Regions from separate parts of the Microbacterium sp. NPDC057741 genome, predicted to be linked through region 3. Evidence: riboswitches for the same ligand, from Rfam matches in the RefSeq annotation. Region 3 holds a riboswitch; each other region holds the start of a gene.
The links. A riboswitch is a leader RNA that binds a small molecule or an ion and turns the genes downstream of it on or off. The one in region 3 is predicted to bind thiamine pyrophosphate.
Positions count from the first base shown of each region.

Region 1: another riboswitch for thiamine pyrophosphate. It lies ahead of thiM (hydroxyethylthiazole kinase); the one in region 3 lies ahead of ACFVDO_RS09380 (ECF transporter S component).
Region 2: another riboswitch for thiamine pyrophosphate. It lies ahead of thiO (glycine oxidase ThiO); the one in region 3 lies ahead of ACFVDO_RS09380 (ECF transporter S component).

Region 1 covers NZ_JBHVJW010000007.1:231,357-233,612, reverse strand. Annotated here, with positions in the region: gene thiM (hydroxyethylthiazole kinase) at 1-804, opposite strand, end outside; TPP riboswitch at 796-889, opposite strand; gene pheT (phenylalanine--tRNA ligase subunit beta) at 959-2,256, opposite strand, start outside.
Region 2 covers NZ_JBHVJW010000001.1:1,429,411-1,431,666, reverse strand. Annotated here, with positions in the region: gene ACFVDO_RS06910 (HpcH/HpaI aldolase/citrate lyase family protein) at 1-142, opposite strand, end outside; gene thiE (thiamine phosphate synthase) at 174-857, opposite strand; TPP riboswitch at 875-976, shown strand; gene thiO (glycine oxidase ThiO) at 970-2,151, shown strand; gene thiS (sulfur carrier protein ThiS) at 2,154-2,256, shown strand, end outside.
Region 3 covers NZ_JBHVJW010000002.1:512,246-514,501, reverse strand. Annotated here, with positions in the region: gene ACFVDO_RS09385 (ABC transporter ATP-binding protein) at 1-301, opposite strand, end outside; gene ACFVDO_RS09380 (ECF transporter S component) at 304-951, opposite strand; TPP riboswitch at 945-1,054, opposite strand; gene ACFVDO_RS09375 (D-alanyl-D-alanine carboxypeptidase) at 1,117-2,256, shown strand, end outside.

The DNA of each region.
Region 1 (2,256 bases), on a different contig from region 3:
ATCATCGGACGAGATCACGGCGAGCGCATCGAGCAGCGCTACGGCGAAGCTGCCGGGGCCGTCCGACGCGGCGGCCGCGCGCTCGGCGGCGATCTCGTAGACGAAGGATGCTGCAGCCACCGCGTGCAGCGCCGGGATGCCAGTGCCGCGTGCGGCGCCGAGGAACGCGGCCATGACGGCGCCGAGCGCACAGCCGCCGCCGGTGACCCTGGTGAGCAGTGAGGTGCCGTTCGCGATCCGCACCTCGGTCTCGCCGTCGGTGAGCAGATCCACCGGCCCCGAGACGGCGACCACGCTGCCGTGCTCGCGCGCCAGGAGACGTGCCGCCTCGGCCGCGGCATCCGTCGTGTCGGTCGCGTCGACGCCGCGCCCGCCGGCGCTGAGACCCGCCAGCGCAAGGATCTCCGACGCGTTCCCGCGGATCGCGGTGGGACGGCGGCCGACCAGGTCGCGGGCGAGGTCGGTGCGGATCGGCAGCACGCCGATCGCGACAGGGTCGAGCACCCACGGTGTACCGGCGGCGGAGGCTCCGCCCACCGCTTCGAGCGTCGCGGCGCGCTGCTCCGGCGTCGGGGTGCCCAGGTTCACCAGCAGCCCGGAGGCGATCGAGGCGAACATCCCGGACTCGCCGACGATGTCGACCATGGCCGGCGCCGCGCCGACAGCGAGCAGTACGTTGGCGGTGAAGCCGGTGACCACGCTGTTGGTGATGCAGTGGGTCAGCGGCGGGGCTGCGCGCAGCTCAGCCAGCAGGCGGGCGGTGTCCTCGAGGAGGACGGCGGGCGGGTGCAGAGGATCGCTCATGGGCGACATCCCTTCGCTAGTACGAACTAGATCAGGTTCGACGGGTGTGTTCTCAGCCGCAGATGCGGCACCCCGTGTCACTGCCCGCGAGTCTATCGGCATGCAGAAGAGCGGCACCCGCCGATGACGGATGCCGCTCTTCGTGATCGATCGATCAGTCGCGGATGCTCGCTCCGAAGCGCTCGGTCGCGACGGCGACGCCCGCGAGCTTGGCCTCGGTGGCCTCGGCCGCGGTGAGCGTGCGATCGGGAGCGCGGAAGCGCAGCGCGAAGCTCAGGCTCTTGGAGCCCTCGTCCACGCCCTCGCCGCGGTAGTCATCCACCAGGGTCGCAGCCTCGAGCAGGTCGCCGGCGCCCGCGACGAGCGCGGCGCGCACCTCGGATGCCGGCACGGTGGCGTCCACGACAAGGGAGACGTCCTGCGTGGCGGCGGGGAACGTGGACAGCGATTCCACCACGACGCGCTCGCCCGCCAGGGTCAGCAGGCGATCCAGGTCGAGCTCGAGCACCACGGCTCGGCCGGGCAGGTCGGCGTCCGCGGCGACCTGCGGGTGCAGCTCGCCGACGTATCCGATCTCCTCGCCGCGCACGCTCAGCGCACCGGCGCGACCGGGGTGCAGAGCAGCCCGCTGTGTCTGGGCCACATCGACGTCGACGCCGGCCGCGACTGCGATGACCTGCACTGCGTGCAGGGCGTCGCCGAGGCTGGCGTACTCGGCCGAGCGACCGGGCTGGCGCGGCGTGACGTTGCCGGTCAGCAGCACGGCGATGTTGCGCGGCTGCGGCGGGATCGACGCGTTCAGCTGCGCGAGGACCTCGTCGCTCGGACGCTGCGCCAGCGGCGGCACGAAGTCGGTGCCGTAGGTCACGCCCTCTTCGGGCGCGAACACCAGACCGGTCTCGAAGATCGCAAGGTCCACCAGGCCGCGCGCGATGTTGCGGTGCGCGGTCTGCAGCAGACCGGGCAGCAGCGAGCGGCGCAGGAACGGCGCCTGCCCGTCGAGCGCGTTCGCCAGACGGATGCTGGGCAGGTGCTCGCCCGACGCCGATCCGTGCAGGTCGTTCTGCGCCTCGGTCGTGAACGGGAAGGCCGGAGTCTCCACGAAACCGGCGGCCGCCACGGCATCCGCCACGCGCTTGCGGCCCTGCTGCAACGGGGTGTACCCGCGGCCGGACGGCGGGGTGGGCAGCACGGACGGTATGCGGTCGAGCCCATGGATGCGGGCGACTTCCTCGACCAGCGTCCACTTGTCGGTGAGGTCGGGGCGCCAGGTCGGCGGGATGACGAACCATCCCTCATCGGTAGAGCTGACCTCCCCGCCGATCATCTCGAGTGCGCCGGTGACCTCGTCATCGGTGTAGTCGACGCCGATCAGGCCCTGCGCGAAGCCGCGCGGGAGGCCGATGCCGGCGATCTCGACCTCGGCGAAGAGCGCTCCGCCCTCGTCGGTCA
Region 2 (2,256 bases), on a different contig from region 3:
TGTCGATCAGCAGCCAGTCCAGCCCCGACCCCGCGGCGATCTCGGTCACCAGAGGTGAACCCGTGCAGGCCCACATGCCGACGAGGGCGCGGTCGCTCTCGGTCAGTCGCGCGCGGAAGGTGGGTGCGAGCTGCAGTGCCATGGATGCTCCTCTGTCGTCTTCGATGGGTGGGTCAGGATCGTGTGATCGCGGCGCGCAGGTCGGCGGCCGCCGCCGCCGGGTCGGAGGCCTCGGTCACGGCGCGCACGACGACGACGCGGGTCGCGCCCGCGGTGCGCACGTCGTCGAGCCGAGGGCCCGCGCCGATGCCGCCGATCGCGAACCACGGCTTCGCGGAGCCGGCCGCCGCGCGCAGCGGCTCGAGGCCGATCGCCGCCCGGCCGGGTTTCGTGGGCGTCTCCCACACCGGGCCGACGCAGAAGTAGTCCAGGCCGGGGTCGGCGTCGGCAGCGGCGGCCTGCTCGACCGAATGCGTCGATCGGCCGATCACAACATCGGCGCCGAGCAGCGCCCGCGCCTGTGCAGTGCTGAGGTCGCCCTGTCCGACGTGGAAGACGTCGGCACCCACGAGCGCGGCGATGTCGGCGCGGTCGTTGCACGCGAACAGCTTCCCGTGCCGGCGGGCGACATCTGCGAGGACCTGGAGCGCAGCGACCTCCGCCCGCGCCTCGAGCTGCTTGTCGCGCAGCTGGATAATGTCCGCGCCGCCGGAATAGGCCGCCTCGAGGAAGTCCTCCAGATCGCCGGTGTCGGTGCGCGCGGTGGTGCACACGTAGAGCCGGGCCGCCTCGAGACGCGCGAGCCGCTCGGACCGGGACAGGGACGGCACTGTTACGACGGGGTGCGGATCGGCGATGGTCACCCCTATAGGGTAGAGGCGTCCGCGGGAGCCTGCTGAAGGCTGAGAGGGCCACGTGCCGACCGCTGAACCTGATACGGGTCATGCCGTCGTAGGAAAGGGCACGCAGATGCGCATCGCTGTGATCGGCGCGGGGATCATCGGCTCGGCGACCGCCGCCGAACTGGTCGGCCGCGGCCACGATGTCACCCTGTTCGACCCCGAGCCCGGGAACGGCGCCAGCCGTGCGGCTGCCGGGATGCTCGCGGCCACGGCCGAGACCGCCTGGGGGCAGGACGATCTGCTGCCGCTCGCGAGAGAGTCCGCCACACTGTACCCGGGATTCGTCGCCTCTCTGGAAGCGGCGAGCGGGCACGATGTGGGGTACGGAGCCACCGGCACACTCGCCGCAGGCGTCGATGCCGCTGATCGCGCCGCTCTCTTCGAGCTCGCCGAGCTGCAGAGCTCGCACGGGATGCCGGTGCAGTGTCTCACTGGCAGCGCGGCGCGCGAGCTCGAACCGGCGCTCGGACCTGCGGTGTCCTCGGCGGTCCTCGCCGACGGCGACCACCGGATCGATCCCCGCCGAGTCACCGGCGCGCTGCGAGACATCCTCGGCGAGCGGGTGCGCGCCGAGCGGGTCGGGGGTGTCGTCCGTCGAGACGGCCGTGTCATCGGCATCCGCCTCGAGGCGGGGGAGAACGTCGAGGCCGACGTCGTGATCGCGGCCGCCGGACTCGGCGTGACCGACATCGACGGGCTGCCCGCACTGCCCCTGCGGCCGGTATGGGGCGACATCCTGCGCCTGCGCGTGCCCGCTGCGCTGCGCCCGCTGCTCACCCGCACGGTGCGCGCGCTGGTGCGAGGGCGCGCCGTGTACCTGGTTCCGCGCGACGACGGCACGGTCGTGCTCGGCGCGTCCGTGCGGGAAGGGGGAGTCGCGGGTGTGCAGGCAGGCGAGGTTCTCGCCCTGCTGCGCGACGCCGAGGCGGTGCTGCCCGGCATCTCGGAGTGCGAGATCGTCGAGATGCTCGCACGCCCGCGCCCCGGCACGCCCGACGCGCTTCCGCTGCTCGGCCGCCCTGAACCCGGGCTGGTGATCTCCGCCGGCTATGACCGGCACGGTGTGCTGCTCGCGCCGTGGGCGGCGCGCCTCGGCGCCGATCTCGCCGAGGGCGTTCCCCTCGACGGGGCGACGGCTGCGATCCTCGACCCGCTGCGTTTCCCGGATGCCGGGAACAGGCCCGTGGCCGCATCCGAGCACCTCACCCCACCCGCGGTCGCCGAACTCGCCGGCGTCAGGAAAGGCTGATCATGACCATTGCCATCCGAGTGAACGGGGACGCGACAGCCGCAGTCCCCGACGACACCCTGCTGGATCTCGTCGCGCGGCTCACCGGGCACGACCTGCAGTCCG
Region 3 (2,256 bases):
CCTTGGAGAGCACGACACCGGCATCCGGATCCTGCAGCACGAGGCCGATGCGTCCGCGGCTGCGCTCCGGGAGCTCGCCGTCGACGAGCAGGCTGCCGGTGCGCTCGCCCTCGTCGGCGTCGCCGAGAAGACCGGCGAGACCGGCGAGCAGCGTGGACTTGCCCGCGCCGGAGGCGCCGAGCAGCAGCACGCGATCCCCCGGTTCGATCGTGAAGGTCGTGGCGCTGACCGCGGGAAGGCGGCGTCCGGCGTATCGCCAGCCCCAGTCGCGCGCGGTGACCCTGGCGGGACCTGCGCTCATGCTCAGACCTCGCGGCGCGCTTCTCGGCCGGCCGCGAAGCGGCTGAGCGCACCGGTGGACGCGAGCGCCCGCACCAGGAACCAGCCCACCACACCGGCCAGCAGCGCGCCCGAGACGATCAGGGTGCCGAGGTAGATGGCGTTGAACTCGAACGACTTCAGGATGTTCGGTGAGCTGCCATAGAACAGCTCGAAGACCCAGGCCGCTGCGGCCGCGCCGACGCCGGCGAGTGCAGCGACGCCGATGCCGAACCGTCGGTATGCGAACAGGGCGAAGATCAGCTCCGCACCCAGGCCCTGCACGATGCCGGAGAACACCGTCGAGACGCCCCAGACGTTGCCGATCAGCATCGAGATGATCGCGGCGACGACCTCGACGACCAGCGCGGCGCCGGGCTTGCGGATGACGAGCCCGCCGATCACGCCACCGATCAGCCAGATCCCGACGGCGATGCCGCCGAGGCCGGGGGTCAGCGCGTCGGCGGCGCCGAACCAGGCGCCACCGACGATGTTCCAGGCCCAGAACAGCAGACCGACGGCGACGCCGAGAACTGCGGCGACGACGATGTCGACGACGCGCCAGCGCAGGTTGCGCGACGGAGCGGCCTTCTCGACGATCTTCTCGCTCGGGACGGATGTGGACGCACTCATATGGAACTCCTCCCTGCGCCGGCATGATCCGGATCAGGTTCGACGGTCGAAGCGCGGTTCGCTTCCTCTCAGCCCGGCACGCCGGACTCCCGTGGTTGTGCCTCGATCATAGCCACCTCCTGACACGGAGGGGCGAGTCTCAGACTCATTGGGTAGCGTAAGCGGGTGACCATCGACGATCCCTCTACGCCGCCGCGCACGCGTCGCGAGGCGCGGGCGCAGACCGGCTCCCACCGGGGCGTCGAACCGTCCGGCATGAACGCGTTCTTCCAGGGCGCCGGCGGCGCTCCCCACGGCGCCGGCCGCGAATCGGCGACCCGGAACGATACGGAGCTGCCCGGTGGCGGTGACCCTGTGCTTCCCGGCCAGGGTCAGGAAGGCCACGAAGAGCCCCCATCGAGCACCGACATGCTGCGCACCCTGTTCGGCGAGCCTGACCAGGACGGCGAGCCCGAGGAGACCGGACCTGTCGGGGACGACGCCTTCAGCCGCGCCATGTTCGGGATGCCGACGACCTCGGATCCCTCGTCACCGGCTCAGCCGGTGCAGCCGACATCTGCGGCCGATGCGCGCACGGCCACAGGACTGGACGCGCGGTTCGGCGCTGCGACGCCCGTCTCTGCGACGCCAGTCGCTGCGACGCCCGTCTCTACGACGCCCGTCCCGGCACCCCCCGTCGCTGCGATGCCCGGCTCGGCGCCGGCCGACCCCGTGTCCTACGCAGCTGAACAGTTCGACCCTGCCGACGACGCGACGCGGGTCGCTCCGGTCGTCACGGGGATTCCGGGATGGAACGACGAAGCCACTCAGGCCGCCGTCGGTGGTGCCGGTGACGCGTACCCCGCGCTGCAGACGGCCGACGATGACGCCGCTCGCCTGTCCGCCAGCCTGGCGTACTTCGCCGCCGCGGATGCCGCATCCGCCGCATCAACCGTCGGCCTCGCAGACGCCGGCCTCGCCGGATCCGCAGACGTCGCCGCCGCAGCATCTGCGGGGACCGTCGACGCAACCGCAGATCTGGGCGCAGCATCTGCCGCTGCCGGCGCAGCCCTCGTCGGTGCGGCTGCCGTGTCATCCGCCGAGACCCCCGCATCCACAGCCCCCCTCGATCTGGCGGGCCTCGGCCTCGACCCTGATGATGACCCCGATCTGGACGAAGAGCCTGCGACTCTGACGCCCGCCGCGTGGGCAGACGAATCGCACACCGCTTCCGCCCTGACCTGGATCGACACCGCCGCGGTACAGGCACGGACCAGGCCGCCGACGCTCGCGGTGCGGACGGCCGCAGACGACGAGCCCGATCTG